Regions from separate parts of the Priestia sp. JNUCC 25 genome, predicted to be linked through region 2. Evidence: predicted binding sites of a transcription regulator. Region 2 holds the regulator's gene; the other holds the start of a gene.
The links. Region 2 encodes LexA, which represses DNA repair genes until DNA is damaged. Its sites were predicted from a motif close to CGAACATATGTTCG; they were not measured.

Region 1: JNUCC25_RS09100 (malate synthase) is a predicted target of LexA. The motif match lies at 8,321-8,334, and genes of this name have one in related genera.

What each region holds. Positions count from the first base shown of each region.
Region 1 covers NZ_CM132211.1:1,780,906-1,791,309, forward strand. The annotation lists gene JNUCC25_RS09060 (L-dopachrome tautomerase-related protein) at 256-1,353, shown strand; gene JNUCC25_RS09065 (macrolide 2'-phosphotransferase) at 2,290-3,186, shown strand; gene JNUCC25_RS09070 (YitT family protein) at 3,463-4,044, opposite strand; gene JNUCC25_RS09075 (hypothetical protein) at 4,585-4,788, shown strand; gene JNUCC25_RS09080 (hypothetical protein) at 4,926-5,417, shown strand; partial or broken gene JNUCC25_RS09085 (MerR family transcriptional regulator) at 5,861-6,058, opposite strand; gene JNUCC25_RS09090 (cold-shock protein) at 7,152-7,352, shown strand; gene JNUCC25_RS09095 (cold-shock protein) at 7,593-7,796, opposite strand; gene JNUCC25_RS09100 (malate synthase) at 8,422-9,276, shown strand; gene JNUCC25_RS09105 (hypothetical protein) at 9,580-9,759, shown strand; gene JNUCC25_RS09110 (hypothetical protein) at 9,786-9,974, shown strand.
Region 2 covers NZ_CM132211.1:3,889,962-3,900,365, forward strand. The annotation lists gene JNUCC25_RS20505 (ABC transporter ATP-binding protein) at 1-1,087, opposite strand, end outside; gene JNUCC25_RS20510 (ABC transporter transmembrane domain-containing protein) at 1,077-2,840, opposite strand; gene JNUCC25_RS20515 (YneF family protein) at 2,931-3,143, opposite strand; gene sirA (sporulation inhibitor of replication protein SirA) at 3,234-3,674, opposite strand; gene tkt (transketolase) at 3,824-5,830, opposite strand; gene JNUCC25_RS20530 (DUF896 domain-containing protein) at 5,998-6,228, opposite strand; gene JNUCC25_RS20535 (YneB family resolvase-like protein) at 6,298-6,966, opposite strand; gene yneA (cell division suppressor protein YneA) at 7,020-7,349, opposite strand; gene lexA (transcriptional repressor LexA) at 7,496-8,113, shown strand; gene JNUCC25_RS20550 (magnesium transporter CorA family protein) at 8,325-9,770, shown strand; partial or broken gene JNUCC25_RS20555 (glycosyltransferase) at 9,803-10,357, shown strand; gene JNUCC25_RS20560 (cation diffusion facilitator family transporter) at 10,396-10,404, opposite strand, start outside.

The DNA of each region.
Region 1 (10,404 bases), 2.1 Mb from region 2:
TTTTCCTAATTTCTTATTTATAACAGCTTAATGTTGATTCGGGAATATTGAACTTCGCTACCTGCTAATTGAATTCTACTTCATCTGGAGACCTTTAAATTAAAATGTTTCCTTTCTTCTGACAGACTTATTAAATTTCGAAAACAATCAATTCAATCATCTTTTCGTATAGAAAAACTTATTAAGAAACATGCATTAGAAAAAATATAAACCATATATATGAGATATCCCGTTTGAATGTTTGAGGAGGATATTATGAAACCTATGTTACCTAGTGAAAAATATTTCGGTAATTTAGAACTAGTTTATGCATTTTATGGGGCTATGCCTACAGGTGTTACTGTTTCAGAAACCGGTCGTATTTTCATTTGCTTTCCGAAATGGGGAGACGATGTTAAATTTACAGTGGCGGAAATTGTTCAGGATAAATTGCAGTCTTATCCTAATTTACAAACCAATTTGGTTAACTCCGAAAATATCACAATGACTTTCATCAGTGTCCAAAGTGTAGTTGCTGATGGAAGGGGAACGCTTTGGATATTAGATACAGGGGCACCCAATTTTTCTGAACCTATTAAAGGGGGAGCAAAATTAGTCGCTGTTGATTTAGAAACCAATATAATAAGAAAAGTATATACCTTTACAGAAGATGTTGTTCTACCTACAACTTATCTGAATGATGTCCGTTTTGATTTTCGCGTTGGAAAAGCAGGTTATGCCTATATAACAGATTCTTCTTCAAGAGGACCAGGAGCTATTATTGTCGTAGATTTATCAAATGGAAACGCATTTAGACGGTTAAATGGAGTAAAATCAACTTCACCCGATCCCTATTTTTTACCGAAGGTAGAAGGTGAAATTTTGATGAATAGAAACATAGATGGCTCAACTTCCCCATTTAGATTGGCTTCTGATGGAATAGCAATTTCTCCCGATGGCAAAGTTTTATTTTTTTGTCCACTAACCAGTCGTCATCTTTTCTCGATTTCAACAGAAGTTCTAAGAGACCGAACTATACCCGACAAAGATTTAATTTATCATGTGGAGTATTGGGGAGAAAAAGGTGCGTCTGATGGAATGATCACCGATGCAAAGGGAACTGTTTATGCTGGAGATTACGAAAACAACAGTATTCGTAAGATATTGCCAAATGGCATAATGGAAACTATCGCACATGATCCGAAAATTTTGTGGCCGGATACTTTTTCAATTGGCCCGGATCAATATTTGTATGTCATTGTAAACCAATTACATCGGCAGCCTAGATTTCATTATGGAAAAGACTTACGAGAGAAACCTTATAGTTTACTTCGTATCAAAATTGATGAATTTCCTGCTCCAACCTTTTCATAATAAAAATAGTCAATTAATTGTTTTCATTATATAGTGTAAAACAAACACGAGTAAGCAAGAAGTATTAAATTTATTTACTTCTGCCAAATAAAATCAAAATGGTTTAATAGAAACAGTTTATTTGGTTAGTGTTAAACTGTTCCAGGAAATTTTTTATAATATCGGTAAATTCAATGCTGTATTGATATTATTTAAATCCAAACTGATCTGTTCGTTTGTATCCTAAGCATGGTAATCCTTATAAGCTTATTTAATAACATCAATACCGCATACATATCTAGTTAACATGATCATTACCGGAAGAGTATTAGTATAAATCTTTATAAAGTAAATTTTTTGATAAGTATTACCTAATATGTTAATTCTCGTGCAAACATTACTCCTAGCAATAGACCTTTTAGATAAGTAAAATAGACTTTTATCGGGGGATTGAAAATAATAATTTTATGTTATAAAATGAAAGCATTCTACAATAAGGAGGATTATTAAAAATGACTGCTTCAATCAGATTGCGTATCCATACTTTGAACAAGTAATTTAATATGTTCAAAGGCTCTGTTTAATACTTGCAGAGTAAACAGGATCAGTCTGTCCATTTTTAATAATCTTCAACGGACATAGCAATGTGTGACATGAGGAAAGGTGGGTTCATCTATCTTTCTTTTGTTATACCTAACCTAAAAATGCACTCATTTACCTTGAACAATCTACTGTTATGGTTTCTTCGAGGTATTACTGAGTACATGGAGGTTGATACTTGGTTACTTTAAGCTGCAGACAGAGATTTCTGCAGTTTTTTTGTGTTTCTAACTGTTGATTTATACTGATAAATAGCTATTAATTGATAACATTAGTTGTGAGAAGAAGAGCTGTAGAGAATAAAAAGGGCAACGAACAAAGTAAAAAAAATTGAATATTTATGGAAGGATAATTAAGATGAATAAACTAGAAATTAAAGAATTAGCAAAAAGAAAAGGCCTAAATGTAATCGAAAAAACAATGAAATTGAATGAATCAGGCTTAGATTTTCAAGTTGCCCATGCAGAGGATAAGCAGGGACAAAAATGGATTTTACGAATCCCGCGCAGACTAGACTCTATGGCAAAAGCTAATCAAGAAAAGATGGTTTTAGATGCTGTAAATCGATATACAACCATTCAAGCACCCAATTGGGAAATTTCCACCGATGAACTCATTGCTTATAGATTATTAGACGGAGTGCCTGTGGGTACCATTAATCCTAAAATTCAAAATTACGAGTGGGTTTTAGATATAGAAAATATTCCATCCACATATTACGAATCATTCGGACGCATGTTAGCAGAGTTACATCAACTGCCAACAAACGTAGTAAAGAAGGCTGGTATTAAGGTTTATACGGCAACGGAAGCAAGAGAGTTAATGAAAGAAAAAATGCAAAAAGTAAAAGATGAATATGAGGTGCGTAATAATTTGTTGAATCGTTGGGAAGCCTGGGTAGCTAATGATGATATGTGGCCAAACTATACCGGCCTTAGCCATGGTGACATTCATCCGGGGCATATTTTAATTAATCACCAATCAGAGGTCACTGGCTTAATAGATTGGACCGAAGTAGCCGTTACAGATGTATCTCGTGATTTTCTTGCTCACTATTTATTTACTGGAGAAGGTGGATTGGAAAAAGCTATTACTGCATATGAGAAAGCAGGGGGAAAAGCGTGGCCACTTATGAAAGAGCATATCGTAGAGTTAGCAACAACACAGGCAATTACTGTTGCTGAGTTTGCTAAAAGCTCTGGGATGCAAGAGTATAAAGATATGGCCCAACAGATGCTTGGTCCAATTGAGTAATAAAATAACTTTGATAAAAACTTATATAATGAGCAAACTACTTAAGAAGTCTTTTAGGACTCCACTTACAACCTAATTTATTTATCAGTAGAAAAAGCCATCTTCCCCAAAGGTAGCTTTTTCGCCTTTTAGTTACCATAATGGATTCTCTAGGAACGAACCATAAAAGAGAACCCTTTAGTCAATCTCAGAATTATTATAAGGGCCTTTTAAATTTATAAAAATCAAGAAAGTGCAAAAAATGGAGGATAGAAGATACTAATTTTATAATCCAAATTATTCTTTTTTAGTAATTAACGAAGTCGTCATTCCACCTATGAAAATTGTCGAACATGAAAAAAGAAACGTTTTAGGTCCTAATAAAGGAAGACCTGCTGTTATGATAAAACCATCTATAATTAAAATAACCATCCCTATGTTTAAAGAAAAAGCTTTTGATATAAGTTGTGCTAGTAAATCTGTTCCTCCTGTGCTTGTCTCATATCGAAGCATAAGACCAATCCCCGTCCCAATACACACTCCTCCAAGAATTACACTAGGAAAAACAGGAAGTTGAAACTGGTCTTTAATAGGTTCTAGCCAATCAATAAATAAAGAAGAAATAACTAAACCATAAAAACTATTATAAAAATAATTTCTTTCATAAACCCAAGCAAACCAGCATAATGGAAAACCCAAAATAATAATCATCACACCTGTAGGAAATTCAAAATAATAGTGAAGGATGAGAGCAATCCCAATTGTTCCCCCATCTAACAAATAATGAGGAACTAAAAATCCATTAATTCCTATACTTAACAATAAGCTTCCGACTAGAACAACCAGTATTTTCTGAATAATAATCACCTTTTCAGTCAATTTATCTCTTACTATATGTATAAGCTTTAGCTAGCTGTCATGAATGTTTTTATCGGAAAAGCGCTTTTTAATTTTATAGATCAGGGAAGTTATAAAAAATACGGATTCAGAGCTGAAAGTATTCTGACTACACTATATGTTTTCATTCTTTATCAGGCAACTTGCCTAAATTGAATACTTTTTTATCATTTGAGCAAACTACTCAAGATGTCTGAACGGCGTCTTCCACTGCAACCTTGTAAGAAAGAAAGCTGCCCTCCCTGGCAGCTTTCTTTCTTATCGATTATCTAGGAATAAAATTCATTAGTGTAACTACACTATTCATGATGATTAAAGTCATCAATAAAAACATAGTTTGCACTAGAAAAAACTACTGCTGTCCCAGTAGTTTTTTCTATTTTTAGGTAGTTTGTTTTTTAAAGGTCAAAAAGTCATAGCACTTTAAAAACAGGCATATGATTTATAAAGACCTCAACGTGCTTATAAATTGAATTAGTAGATAACCCTTGAATGTATTGATTCAAATGAAAGGGTGTATATATGAAAAAGTTACTATTTATCGTGGTATCTCTCTTAACTATGATTGCTTTGTTTGCATGTAATAAGGATTCTGAACATAAGCAGATGAAACACGACATGGCAAACATGGACCATAACGATTCTTCAAAAGAAAAACAACAAGTTGCAGTACAAACCGATTGGAAGTTCAAACATTATCTTCAGGCTAATACAACCAACAGTTAACAATCACAATCAAAGATAATAAAGGGAAGCCTATTTCCGAATTTGAGGTAAATCACGAAAAGAAAATGCATCTGATTGTTGCAAGCAAAGACTTGTCAAAATATCAACACATCCATCCTACTTATAAGGGAAAAGGTGTGTTCACAGTACCTGTTACGTTTACTCAGGGAGGATCATTTCAGTTAATTGCTGACTTTGTACCGAAAGGACAATCGGATACAGTTCAAATGCATACGGTTTCTGTTAAGGGAAATACACCAGCTCCTGTTAGCCTTACACCTGATAAGAAATTAGTAAAAGCTGTTAATGGGAATCAAGTGTCTCTTAAAATAGATAGCCAGCTAAAAGCGAATCAGGAAACTATGCTAAATTTTCATTTTGAAGACGCTCAAACCAAACAGCCTATTCAGGATTTACAACCATACCTTGGAGCTGTAGGACACGTTGTCATTCTAAATCAAGACGCAACAAAATATCTGCACGTACACCCGATGGATGAAAGGGTAAAAGGATCTAATGCTATGTTCCATACAACCTTCCCTTCACCTGGCATCTATAAAATTTGGGGAGAGTTTCAGCGCAGTAAAAAAGTCTTTATAGTTCCATTCGTAGTGGAAGTTAGTAAATAACTAAAAAAGAATCTATCTCTGTGAGTTATTCGTCAATCATTCTTTCTGTATAAACTACTTCAGATAAATTAGATCACCCAAAATACATTTATATTACAGCAAGGAATTACTGTTGAGGGACAGTAGTTCCTTCTATTTTTTGACTCTATAACCTATGAATGTTCAGTTAACATAATACCTCTTTACGGTACACAACCTAAAAAGGAACCCTTATGGGAGTAAGGGTTCTAACAGAGTCATTTTTATAGAATATGCAAATTTTTATACATTCTTTATGTATCAATGTTTCTCTCTAGGCTAAATGGTAATGGGATGCATAAAAATCTTGTTTTATATACACTTATAAAAATTAAAATGAAAATAATCCATTAAATATTGAAGATACGGATTGAGTAAACATGAACAAAGACTGAAAGAACAAATCAAATTTACCTATTTTAAAATAAATCCTTACGCAATTCTCGTGTTCGAACCCCATCTTCAATTTTTTCTGCGATGTCCATTAACCTTTCAATGTCGGAAAAGGAATACATTCGGGTACCTGAAGAGTTTCGTTTCGGGAAAATAAGCTCTCGCTCTTCATAATAACGAACTTGCCTTTCTGATAAACCTGTCATTTCAGTAACGATTTTTATAGTCATAACTTTCTCATCTAAATATGGATGATTTTTAGTCAAGAATATCCTCTCCTATTTCCATGCTTTATCAGTATATATGTTATTAACTTTTGGATTGTATATAGAAATGAAGTTTATTAAATATAGCACGTTATAAATACTTCTTGATGAAAGGCGTTTGTAGTTCTTGAGAGTGACATTAGGTTAACTAATTTCAAAAAGCAAGTGTTTCAAAATCAATAATAAGAAGAAAATAAGAGCTTCTAAATTGCTCAAATTTATGTCGAACCATTTATTATATGTAAAACCAAAGTTCATTCCCTCAGAGAGCGTTTCTCTGTATATTTGAAATATATTTTAATTTGATTACTAATGAAATATGTGGATACGGTGCAACCTATATCATTCTAGTCATTTTCATTCCGATAAATAAAAAGACTTGCTTTAGATAGAAAGCAAGTTGAAAGAAGGATAATCACTTTGGTAATTCCATTATAATCCAATGATTATATTGAATCATTAAAATATGGTTAAAAATAAATTAAAAGTAAATTAATTCATAAAAAAGTATTAATTAACCTTTTATTTGAGTTTCGTTAAAGCAATTTTATTAATTCCAATAAATTTTTTAACTTTATTCCTTTAGTGTTTGAATAAAGTATAGAATTAGGAGTCCGAAAAAGTATACTTTTTCGGATGGGATAGCTGTTTTTTAAGTCATTTTTTCACAATCCCAAAAAGTGTACTTTTTGAGACTATCTATATTGGGCAACCTTAACCATAAATTAACTATACATAGTTAAGGGGATTTTGGTGCATAAGTGTTGAAATGTTGTACTGATAAGCTACCAGAAGAAGATATTCTTTATTTCGCGGGTCATTGTCCACTCGTTGCAATTCTGAGCGTTTCTCATAATACTGTTTTTTGTGAAGGAATGGAAAAAAGCAATTATTTGCTATGAATATCTCTATGTGTTACACTATACTTAACTTATTTTTGTTCGGTATAAGATTGAGAGAAGAAAAAACCTTAAACAGAAGTTTTTATCTTGAAATAGTATGATTGAGCAAGAGAGGTAATACATTTGTGGAGTATTCCACAGCAGGAGGCAATATTATGACACAAGGTACAGTAAAATGGTTTAATGCAGACAAAGGTTTCGGTTTCATTGAAATCGAAGGCGGAGACGATGTATTCGTTCATTTCAGTGCTATTCAAGGTGAAGGTTTCAAATCATTAGAAGAAGGTCAAAAAGTTACTTTTGATATCGAGCAAGGTCAACGTGGAGCACAAGCTGCTAACGTTCACAAAGCATAATTAAAAGTGATAACCAAAAGGACTCCTTATGAAGGAGTCCTTTTGGTTATGGTCTTATAATTAGAAAACCATGATTTATCTACTATTAGTTCAATAGAAAACCCAGGCTTTAAAAAAAGCCTGGGTTTTAGACAAGACGATCGATACAAGGTATAACTAGTTATAACATACAATAGAAATAGAAAGCAAATGCAAATGAATTAACTATATTTTCAATTAAATTAAATAATTTGGTACAAATTATCTTCGATGGGGATTAAGGGGGATTTTATTAATAAGCCGTTCTCCAGCTTCCATGTGATTTCCACACAAAGGGCATTTTTGGTGGTTGTCGTAAGAGAAATCTTTTCTCATCCAGCCCTTACAATCTTCTACCGTACATTCCCAAACCTCTGTTTGTTCTTGAGCTAAAGGTTCTTGATTTCTTTTGCCGTAATAATACATACTAACATCACTACTCCTCATATTACATTATAGCTTATAAAGGAGTAATAATCATTTATATGAATTGGTGTTTTTTTACCACTTTATTTTCATTGAATAATGCACGGAATTTGTGATATGAGAATTTCTAAACACTTGGTAATAATATTCATATCTTCTTCTTTTGCTTTTTACTTGTAACACTTACTGTAGTAGTACATCCCTAAACTAAGCCTCCAACGTAATGAGGGTTAGTTTAATGGTGGAATCATTTCGCTTATCACCGGTAATCAAGTTGTTATTTATAGGGACTTTCCAGAAGTTTCGTGACTGGTTGGAGACTTTTATTTCGAGTTATTATAAATAACAAAACTCCATTTTACCTCAAATTAAAATATATTGTCAATGAAAAATTTGTAATATTTTCAAAAAATGTTATAATAGTTTTACAATTGTTTTTTCGATCGTATTCCAAATTCCGCTGTGTTTTTTTCAGATAGAATTATGGATACATTTTTTCAATACTTTTTTAAACTAAAAAAACTCAAACAGTTGTGTGAGCTTTAAAGGTAAGTTAGTTGAATAAAATTATTAATTTACTATCTAATAGTAACCGAGTTTTTATTCTACAAGGAGGTCTAGAATAATGAATCTAATCAATAAGAAAGTTACACACAAGCTTTTTGGGATAGGTAGTATAGTTAAATATAATGATTCTAGTATTGAAATACATTTCGCATCGGAAAATAAAAAGTTTGTTTTCCCCGATGTATTTGGAAAGCATCTAAAACTGCATGATAAAAGTGTTGCTCATTCACTCGAAAAAATTATAGAAAAAAAGGAAATGGAACACAACGAGGAAGAACGGAAGAAGGAAGAGGAAAAAAAACTACAACGAAAAAACCAAGAACTTCGCTGGGGACTTGAAAAACTTATGAAAAATCATAAACTTCATTCGGAATCACAAATGGCTTTTTGGTGTGACACAGAAGAACAGAATAGTTCTCTTTTAGAGTGGAAGGTTTTTTCAGGCGTAATAAAAAGCGGTAATAACAAGGGGAAGCCAACCAAACCCATCCGTTTGCACCAAAATAGTGCTGTCTTGTTAACAGCAATAGATTCCAGTATGCCTGAAAAAGACAGACGTATCTTAGGCGTCTATATGGTGAATGAAGGTTTTATCGGTAAGCTTTGTGAAGATGGATATATTCCTGCTCATTCAAAATACAGACTCCAACTTACAGAACAGGAATCGGATCAGATGCCTTTCTGGAAATATTATGTAAATGAAAGGTCATCCCAAAAAATGACATGGAATACAGGCAAATACCGTTATTTTGATAATTTATGGATGGCTCAAATTTTGCTTGATATAGCTGAGTTGAAAAGTGACCCAAAGGAAAGAGAGCTGGCACAACAATTTTTTGAACATTTTTGTAAAATGAATCTGATAACAGCTGAGGAGTTACCAAAGCCTAATGGCGCATTGATGCGTATGTAAATGTTAGCCCAAAGATAATAGGAATGACTAGGGACTGACACATTTTTTACACCCATCATTAATAGCGAACATTCCTTGGCTCTGTTCGCTAATAAAAAGGCAAGAGCAGAACGTAGGAGAGGTAGAAAAGTGACAGTAGGTCATAAAAAAATCTATATAAAATAATCCTTTACTATTTTATAACTATATACTTTTTGAGCCCATATACCAGAATGAGGAAAATCTATACGGGGTGATGTAAGCTTTTCTCAGCTCTATTATAAGAATAATACGATAATCTTATTATTCTTAATAGGAGAGAAGATGAAGGATATAAGCGTGAAAATATTTAGTAATGGAAAAACAGTAACTATAAGAGTATCGAATGAATTAGTAACAATCTTAAAAAGTCATTATGTAAAAAACATAAAAAGATACTCTTATACGGTTACTAAATATTCAAGTGTTTTTTTCTTTGAAGAAGAATTAATGAAACAAAAATAATAAGTAGATAATGAGGAGATACACCTATGCTTAAATTTAAAGTTATTTTCGAATTTATAAATGGCAGGACAAAGGAATTAAAATTCGAAGCCACATCAAAGAAAGAAGTCATTAGTCATATAACAAAATATGAAAGATTCATTTCGAATGAAAAAGAGCTAGTGCACATCAATTTAAATAACGTGGTACAGTTTATGATTACAGAAGAAAAATAATAATAAAAACTAGGCATCTATTAATTGAGGTGCTTTTTATTTTAATAAATAGACTGATTTAGATTTAAATGACATTTCTGAGAGTAGTAATAAAATTGAGCGGTTAATTAAAGCTCTTCTTAGCTCTTCACTAGATAAAGAGAAAGTTATAGAACAATTAATTGAAATAGAGTTAGAACTTGACCATATTAATTGGCACTATAAAAGCTTACAGGACAAGCAAACGGCAATGTTATTAATATTTACGGCTACCTTCAAAACAAGAATTCTGTAGCCTATTTATAAATAGCTAATGCACCTCACAATATTTATTATGTTAGGTGAAAGTTTATTTAAACTAAGAGATTCAATGAGAAAATATATAGCTTTAGATATACCTATAAACAATGTTAAGAAAGTTATGATAGTTCAATTTAGAGATGAAGTAACT
Region 2 (10,404 bases):
ATATATCAGAAAGCACATCTCGAACACCATCATAGGAAAACGTTACGTTTCTGAATTCTACCGTTCCTTTTTGTACCCCCTGCTTTTGTTCTCCTGTCATGACTGGATTTTTTTCTTTTTCATCCATCAAGTCAAATACCCGAGAGGCTGATACCATCGCTTGCTGATACATAGAAAGACGCTGCATCATTTCATTAACAGGTTCAAAAAAACGATCCAAGTAGTTGATAAACGCGTAAAGAACACCAATTTTAACAGGGCTGTCAGCTACGGAAATACCAAAATAACTGAGTACAAGAACAACGGCTAAAATGTAAAGTATTTCGACTGCCGGCCTCAGCAGCAAACCATCTAACTTAATATTGCGCATACCCGCTTTATAATGCTCATCATTAATTTCTTCAAATTCCGAGCGCAGCCGCTTTTCTTGACGAAATAACTGAATAATAGACATGCCTTGCAAAGACTCATGAAGCTTGGCATTTAATTGACTTAGCTTTTCTCGGAGCTGTCCGTAGTAAATAGCGCTGTAATGCTGATAAAGCTTCATAAGTCCCCAAATGAACGGGAGAAGAACTAAACAATAAAAAGCCAGCTTCACATCTAGCATAAACATGGCTATAAAAATACCGATCAAAAATACCCCATTTTGAATAAAAACCGCGATGACTTCCACAAACATTTCTTTCATGGCTTCCGTGTCATTTGTAATTCGAGATACCAGGCTTCCCGTTGGCGTGTTGTCAAAAAAGCGAAGAGCCAGGCGATGAACATGAGAAAAAACGTCAATTCGAATCTGCTGAATAATTTGAAGCGCAATTTTTTGAAACTGCAGAAGCTGAAAGTATTGAACGACAATTTTTAAAAGCTGTAAAAGCAAATAACTGCTCGCAAGCCACACAAGAGGCTGAAGAGGCAAGTACTTAGGAGTTAAATAATCGTCAATAAAAATTTTAATCAAAATGGGCCCTAATAAATCCGCAGCCGTAGCAATTAATAATAGTGTGAACGCTAAAAAAAATGATTTTTTATGCGGAATTGTATAGCGAAACAGACGTTTATGTACCGAAGAATGTTCAATTTTCATTTTTCGTCTCTCCTTCTTCTACCGCACGTTCAAGCTGCTGTCTATCGTACATATCCTGGTACCAGCCGCTCACGCTAAGCAGTTCCTCATGAGTTCCTCGCTGAATAATTTTCCCTTTATCAAGTACAAGAATCAGGTCTGCATGAGTAACCGAGCTCAGTCGATGCGCTGTAATAATCGTTGTTCGATTTTGACGTTTCTGCTTCAGCGCTTGTAAAATACCCGCTTCCGTTTTTCCATCTACCGCTGATAGCGAGTCGTCTAAAATTAAAAGCTCAGGATCTAATAGAAGAGCTCTTGCAATCGAGATACGCTGTTTTTGTCCACCCGATAACGAAACGCCTTTTTCACCTACTATTGTTTGATAGCCATCTGTAAAATCGAGGATGTCTCTATGTACATTGGCAACTTTAGCCGATTCTTTAATTTCTTGATTGCTTGCTTCTCTTTTTCCAAACGCGATATTATCAGCAACTGTTGTTGAAAACAAAAAGTGATCTTGAGGAACATATCCAATGCTTTTGTACAATGAATCAAAAGCATAGTCTTTAATGTCTTTTCCTCCCCATAAAACAGCTCCGTCGCTTACATCAAATTCACGAAGCAGCAGCTTTAAAAGCGTGGTTTTCCCAGCACCCGTCTTTCCGACAATACCTAACGTTTGACCGCGAGAAAGTGTAAAATAAATTTCGTTTAACGTATATTCGTCTTCTTTAACATACGAAAACCTATGAATAACAGCTTCAATATTTCCTGTTGGCATTTCAACACTAGGATGCGCTGCTTCTTCAATCGAATTTTCTTCTTTTAATAAAGAAAATACCCTGTCATATGATGCTCTTCCTCGTTCCACAATATTAAATAGCCAGCCAAACGCGAGCATCGGCCAAATAAGAAGGCCCAAATAAGTTGTAAAGGTAACAAGCTGCCCCAGTGTTAACTCTTCATTAATAACCATCTTGCTGCCAAAAATAAGAGCAAGTAAAAAAGAAAGTGCTACAATAATCGAAATGGTCGGATCAAACAATGCATCTACTCGGGCTACTTTCATGTTCTTTTGGACAACATCTGCAGACTTAATGCGAAATTCTTCGACATCAGCTGCTTCTTCCCCAAACGTCTTAATGACTTTAATTCCGCTAATGCTTTCTTGAACCTTATCATTTAAAGTAGAAAATGCTGCTTGTGCGTGATGAAACCGCGCATGAAGCAATGTACCATAGTAACTTGTTAAAACGGCCATAAGCGGCATAGGAATAAGGCAAATAAGCGTTAATTTCCAGCTGATTGTAAGGGCCATTGTGCATAGAACAAGCCCTCCTGTGACAATCGAATCCACAAGCGTCAGAACGCCCGAACCCGCAGTTTGTTGAATAGCTTGAATATCGTTTGTTGCATGGGCCATCAAATCCCCAATTCGCCGCCGCTGATAAAAGGCCTGATTCATCTTGGTAAAATGAGTGTAGAGGGTATTTCTCAGCTGCTTGGCTAGTTTAACAGATGAACCAAATATCATAATACGCCATATGTACCTTGTGAAATAGGCCACAACAGCAGCTCCTAGCAAAATGCTAACCATCTGCATTAAGCGCTTTCCATTCAGCGTCCCTTCTTTAATGCCATCTACCGTTAAACCAATAATTTTAGGCGGGAGAAGTTCTAATGCTGCCACAATAATGAGCAGCGCTATCCCCGTTATGTAAGACTTTTTTTCCTGTTTGAAAAACCACCATAGCTCTCGAAAAATTTTCATCGTATCCCCCTAGCCCCGCAACCATTTTCTTATATCTATCATAAAACAAAAGACACCCTTCTGAATAGAGAGTGTCTGTCCAATTAACCATTATTTAATTTGGCCGTTCATTGCTTTCATCATTTGGTTAATTTTTTTCTGCGATGGTTTCATGCCCATTTGCATCATCATCATTTTTAACATTTGTTCATTAATTGGTGGATTTTTCTTCAGATAGCTCATCATATATTTACGAGCAATGAAAAATCCTAGCGCTATCCCAACAATTAATGCTAGAACACCAACTAGAATATACATTCCCATGGTATTACTTCCTCCTTCGTGTTGTCTAACTTACAGTGTACTAGACCATACGCTATTATACAATATTTCCGTTCCAATTTCCTTAAATAATTACACAAATTTTCTTGTTTTCACAGGCCTCAGCCAGCCGTATTCATCCGTTCCATAATTCACTGCTAAAAAACAAGGATCTAGCTTGCGTAATACTTCAAAAAAAGCTGTCTCAGCATCAACATTGCCATCTCCTTCAATTGTTATACAGCGATTCGTTAATTTTATAGATGCTCGACTTTTTTTATGAGGATATTCCAGCACAAACGTCTCTTGATGAGTAAAAAAATGAGGATAATGAGAAAACGCCTGAAGTAATTCTCGTTGAATAAATGAAATGGGCAGTTGCCGAGTAATGTAATGAACTTGTTTTTGTAAGTGCGTTTCCTTCAAGTGACGTTTCATTCTATATTCAATCAGCAGCTGATAAATGAGCTTTTCTCTTCGAAAATAGGATGATGCAACTTCTTCCTCCATTAAATATACTTCATACGTTCTCACGATTCATCCTCCCTTTCGGCTCGTTCTTTTTTGTACCATTATACCGAATGGTGTACGCAATGCTTGTCTATCGATGAAAAAATTCCTTTGTTTTTTTGTCGAAAAAAAAGAGCAGACCACAAGAGTCTGCTCTTTCTTATGAAAAAGAATTATGCATTAAGCAAGCTTTTCACTTTTGCTACTACATTTTCAACTGTAAAACCAAATTCTTTCATGATTGTTTCACCAGGAGCAGATGCACCGAAGTGATTAATACCAAGAACTTGTCCTTCGTCTCCAACATAGCGTTCCCAGCCAAGTGTAGAAGCCATTTCAATACCTAAACGTTTTTTCACTGATTTAGGGATAACACTTTCTTTGTACTCAGCAGATTGCTCTTCGAAACGATCCCATGCAGGCATACTTACTACAGATACGTCAATGCCTTCTGCAGCTAATGCTTTTTGTGCTTCTACTGCTAGGCTTACTTCAGAGCCTGTTGCAAGTATTAATGCATCCGCTTGGTCTTTACCAGCTTTAGATACAACGTACGCACCTTTAGACACGCCTTCGTATGCATTTTCTTTTGTACCTTCAAGCGTTGGCAAGTTTTGACGAGTCAATACAAGCGCCGTTGGGCGGTCAGTTGACTCTAATGCTAGGCGCCATGCAGCAGCTGTTTCATTTGCATCTGCAGGACGAACCACTGAAAGACCTGGCATTGCACGAAGTGATGGCAATTGTTCAATTGGCTCATGTGTTGGGCCGTCTTCTCCAACTGCGATACTGTCATGTGTGAATACATATGTTACAGGAAGCTTCATTAAAGCTGCTAAGCGAATTGCTGGGCGAAGATAATCAGAGAATACAAAGAATGTTCCTCCGAATACTTTTACACCGCCGTGTAGAGCCATACCGTTTAATGCAGCTCCCATTGCAAATTCACGTACACCGAACCAGATATTACGTCCGCTGTAATCAGCTGCAGTGAAGTCTTCTGAACCTTTAATCATTGTTTTATTTGAGCCAGCTAAGTCAGCTGAACCGCCGAAGAATTGAGGTACAGCTTGTGCTACTGCGTTTAATACTTCTCCCGAAGAAGCACGGCTAGCTAGGCTTGAACCCGTTTCGTATGCTGGAAGCGTTTCTTCCCAGCCTTCCGGTAACTTTCCTTCTACTGCTAGTTCAAATTGACGACCTAGTTCAGGATATTTTTCTTTATACTGTGCAAATACATCGTTCCATTCGTTTTCTTTCTTTTGGCCATCTTCAGCAATTGTAGCTTTGAAGTGAGCATACACTTCTTCTGGCACATAGAAATCTTCTTCAAATGTCCATGCATAAGCTTCTTTTGTTAATTTTGTTTCATCGGAACCTAATGGAGAACCGTGCACGCCAGAAGTACCCGCGTGGTTTGGAGAACCAAATCCGATTGTTGTTTTTACTTCAATTAGCGTTGGGCGTGTTAAATCGCCTTTTGCTTCTTCAATCGCGTTTGCAATCGCTGTCAAGTCATTGCCGTCTTCAACGCGGATTACTTGCCATCCGTAAGCTTTGAAACGATCTTCTACGTTCTCAGAGAACGAGCGATCTAAATCTCCGTCTAAAGAAATATCATTTGAATCGTATAAAACAACTAAACGTCCTAATTTTAAGTGTGCCGCTAATGAAGCTGCTTCAGCAGATACACCTTCCATTAAGTCTCCGTCACCACAAATACCATACGTAAAGTGGTCTACAATTTCTAAACCTTCTTTGTTGTATGTTTCAGCTAAATGACGTTCTGCCATTGCTTTACCAACAGCCATTGCAATACCTTGTCCTAGTGGGCCGGTTGTTGCATCAACACCTGCTGTATGACCGAACTCTGGATGACCTGGTGTTTTACTTCCCCATTGACGGAAGTTTTTAAGGTCTTCAATTGATAAGTCATATCCAGCTAAATGAAGCAAGCTGTATAATAGTGCCGATCCGTGTCCTGCTGATAATACAAAGCGGTCACGGTTGAACCAGTTTGGATTCTTTGGATTGATGTTCATAAATTTTGTCCACAATGTATATGCCATTGGAGCAGCTCCCATTGGCATACCTGGGTGACCTGAATTTGCTTTTTCAATCGCATCGATTGATAAAGTACGAATTGTTGCAATCGAAAGATCTTCAATACGTTGTGTCATACTCTTCATTCCTTTCAAAACTATGTACATATGTTATCATACTAATGATTTGCTTATTTGTACAATACTTGAACCAAAAAAATTTCCACTTTCACAGTTTTTGTGTGCCTTATTAAAATTATACAAAAAACTAGAGGGAACTCTCCCTCTAGTTTTACTAGAACGTCTCAGTGAAGACGCTTCTTTTTACTCTCTTTTAACTTCTTAGGCGTAACATCTTTACCTTCTTCGTCCACAACTTTAATCGTATGAAGGTGATTTGTCATAGATTGTCGGAAAACTTTTAAATATTCCTGACGTAGCTCTTGCTGTTCTTTCGCTTCAGATTCTGTCAGCCCTTCAGCCTTTGCCTTTTTTGAAAGAGCATTAATACGAGCAAGTTTATCTTTTGATAGCATATAAAACCTATCTCCTTATAATCAATAATTAAAATTACCGAACCGTTCCGGCAACATGTAGTCATCTTACTAAATCTCTTTCGTTTTATCAAGAGATTGAGCACTGTCTTGGTACTCTTGATAGCGACGATGTACCGTCGCTTTTGAAATATTATAACCAAAACCTTTTAGCGTAACTGAAATTTCAGCAAAGGTTAAGCCGTTATGACGAAGGCGGACAATTTCTTCAATCGGCGCTTCTTTTTTTTCTCTTCCCGAGTTAACTCCTTGATTTTTTAAATTTTGCTGCGGACGATAACCGTTTTCTACGGCTCTTTTCATTCCTCTTTTAATTTTAGCATTATGTAATTTCCGCTGATGCTCTTCCACTAAGCTAATAATATCTAACACCATTGAGTCAGATTCTGAAAGCTGAAGCTGGCCTTGATGACTAATCGTATAGATTGTAGCATTTTCTTTATGAAAAGCATGAAGCAGCGCAATTCGGGCGTTTCCTCTGCCTAATCGTGTTTCGTCTTGAATGAGCAGCACAGATATTTTCTCTTCTTTCATTGTATGAAGAACATCCAAAATCCCCTCTCTGTCTACATCATATCCGCTTGCTTTTTCCATCACGACTTTTTTCACCTTTAGATGGTGAAGATCAGCAAGCTTTTTTAATTCTTCTTGCTGGCGCTGTAAAGATGTTTCTTGGGTTTTTTTATCCGTACTGACACGGCAATAAATAATGGCATCCACTTTTATCACGACCTTTTCGGCTTCTAACAATATTCAGGAACGGCCGTTACACACTACTGTTCAATTGCCACTTGATTATGTAACTCTTTTTTTAAAACAGGAATATATAATTTATCTCCAGGAGATAAAGACTGGGCAGTGTCTGAGTTTAAATCATTGACGTCTTCAACCCATTTGACAAATTCATTGGTGGTCAAATGATGGTGATTATGATACTTGTTGGACAAGTCCCAAAGCGTATCTCCTTTTGTAATAGTAACCGTTGAATATTTGTCTAAATCTACTTTATCCGCTCCTAAAACCAGCGTCAATACATATGTAAGTGCAGCGATAACTGCAAAAAAAATAGCGTAATGTTTCATAGAATGTAAGAATTGTTGCATATTATGATCCCCCTATCAGAATATATGTTCTTATTTTAGTGAGAACATTTGTTTCTGTCAATGGAATTCTTCGAACTTATGTTTGTATATTGACACATCACGTGGTATAATTCACCTAAAGAATAGCTAAAATCGAGGTGAAAAATATGAAGCTATCAAAACGTCAACAAGACATACTAGATTTTATTAAGCACGAAGTAAAATTAAAAGGTTATCCGCCTTCTGTTCGCGAGATTGGGGAAGCGGTAGGATTAGCCTCTAGCTCCACTGTACACGGGCATTTAGCTCGTTTAGAAAGCAAAGGGTTAATTCGCAGAGATCCAACAAAACCGAGAGCAATCGAAGTTCTTCAACTAGACGAAGTAAACATCCCTAAAAGCAATGTCATTAATGTTCCTGTTATTGGTAAAGTAACAGCGGGGCTTCCTATAACAGCCGTTGAAAATGTGGAAGAATATTTCCCTCTTCCAGATAAATTCGTTTCTCCAGATGATCATGTATTTATGCTTGAAATTATGGGAGAAAGTATGATTGAAGCAGGTATTCTAGATGGCGATATGGTAATCGTACGTCAGCAGCAAACAGCTAATAATGGAGATATTGTGGTCGCTATGACCGAAGACAACGAAGCAACGGTAAAACGCTTCTTTAAAGAAGAAAATTTCGTTCGTTTACAGCCTGAAAATTCAACGATGGCGCCTATTATTCTTCGCCACGTAACGATTTTAGGAAAAGTAACTGGTGTATATCGCACTATTCACTAATCAGACACTGTATGTAAAACCAACTAATCATGATGTTAGTTGGTTTTTTTACGTTTGTTTTCTAAAAAAATTGGCATATTATAAATGATACGTTGAATCATCGCAGGCAGGTAGAACGGTTTTTATAAAGCTTGTTTTACCCTTTACTTTCTATCTGCATTTCCTCGACTCTTACAAGGAAATACAACCGACTATAAAAAGGATGTAGTTTATGACCAATACACTAAGGAAAACAGAACCATTTCAAACCATTGTACCTACCAAAGCAATGAACATGTTTCTTTTTCCTTTTTCCTTTGACCGAAAAAATAAAGAGCAGCTTGTTCATGCACTGGAAGCAAATTTGTTCGAGTTTTTTTCCATTCAAAACAAACATTTAGAAAAAGAATACTACGGAGAACAATATTACGTATCTCATGATAGCCTGGATCAATATTTTCTTCCTTACATTGAATGCATTCTATTCCCTGACTCGTGCGAAAAAGAAGGGTTGCTTAGATTTTCAAAAAAAATAGACCATGCCATTACGTTACACACTTCCTCCACCACCGTGTCTAGCAACGTGCTGTCTGTGGATGTTTTTTTATGTCCTTTTGAAATTGGCGTCATGACCATTCGCACTGAGATGAGCCATAATCATTACACCTATGATGATATTTTAGAGTTCATGAATCATTTTCGTGTATTAGAACCGAAGCTTGCTGAAGAGCATGGATCCACCATTACCTATGAACATCATCGCTATAGCAAAGTGCAAGATTATATTTTTTCACAGCTCGCGCCATTTTTGAACGAACACATCAAGAAAGAAGCCACACGTGAACAGCACGTTGGGAGCCTTCCTTATTTTATCGATGAACGGATGTTTGTGTTAAGTTATGTAACGGTAAATCAAGAGCAAGAGATTAATTCCACAACTTTATTTCGTACTGGACAGCTAAATAGCTATACGCCTGGCGGGAAAGCGTTTATTTCTGCACACAATCATGAGTATATTAAAACGTATAATACTAAACACGTGTATTCCAGATGGGCTCCTGAAACCTATTACGTCATAACAGACCATGTGTTTTCGTGTATTTCTAAATCGACAGACTCTAAAACGGATCAGCTTTTGATGAATCATCTATTTGGCCAGCATTACTATAATTTATTTTTACATTTTTTCTATAAAATCGTGTTGCTAAAACTATCTTATGAATATTCTCAGCTCACGTTTCATAAAAATTCAGAGGGCATTGAACGACTAATCCGCTCTATTACCGTGTTTTCAGGTAAATATTTGTTTTTAGAAATTAGCTCTCGCACAGAAGGTCAAGAGTTTTCTGAGCTCTTTAAAAAAATCTTTCATATCAATTCTCTTTATCAAGAAGTCAAAGAAACCCTTGGTACTTTGTACCAAAATCAAGAGAAAATCGCAGCCAAGCGTCACAATTACTTATTATTAATTTTAACGATTTACACGGTTCTTTCCGGTATTTACGGAATGAATTTAGTTATTAGCAAACTAAAGGGAAACATCCATTGGGATAGTATGAAGCAGTTTTCTATCTTTGAATATATCGCTTTAATAGTAGCTCTATCAGGAATTCTGATCAGCATTAGTCTCGGAGTGAGTTCCCTATGGAATTTATTAAAAGATCGGTTTAAAACATAAAAGCTGTTCGCATACGTATGGATGCAAACAGCTTTTTAAATTATATGTCCGATATCGAAATCCGTAAAGACACGGGAGATTTTCGTATTATCGACCGAAAAGTAGCGGATGTATTCAAAAAAATGACTGAACGCAATCGTTTTGTACGAGGAATGATGTCTTGGATTGGCTTCAGGCAAACATATGTAGAATATGAGCGCGATGAACGCTTTGCTGGTGAAACAAAATATCTTTTAAAAAAGATGATCAAGTTTGCTTCAGATGGAATTATTGGGTTTTCAACGAAGCCTTTGCGTTTAGTAATGGTTATTGGCTGGTTATCGGTTTTTGTATCACTTTTAGTTTTAAGTTATTCGATTGTTGTTTGGCTGATAGGTAAAAACATTCAGCCTGGCTGGACTTCTATTATGGTAGCTATCACCTTCTTTAGCGGTATTCAGCTACTTGGCTTAGGACTAGTCGGACAATACATCGCAAGAATTTACGATGAAAGTAAAAATAGACCTATTTACGTTGTACGTGAAACCGTTAACTTCTCGAAAGCTTCAACAGATTCTCCAAACGTACGTGAAAAAGTATATAGCTAAAAAAACAAGGAAGAAAACAGCTGTTTTCTTCCTTGTTTTTATTCTTT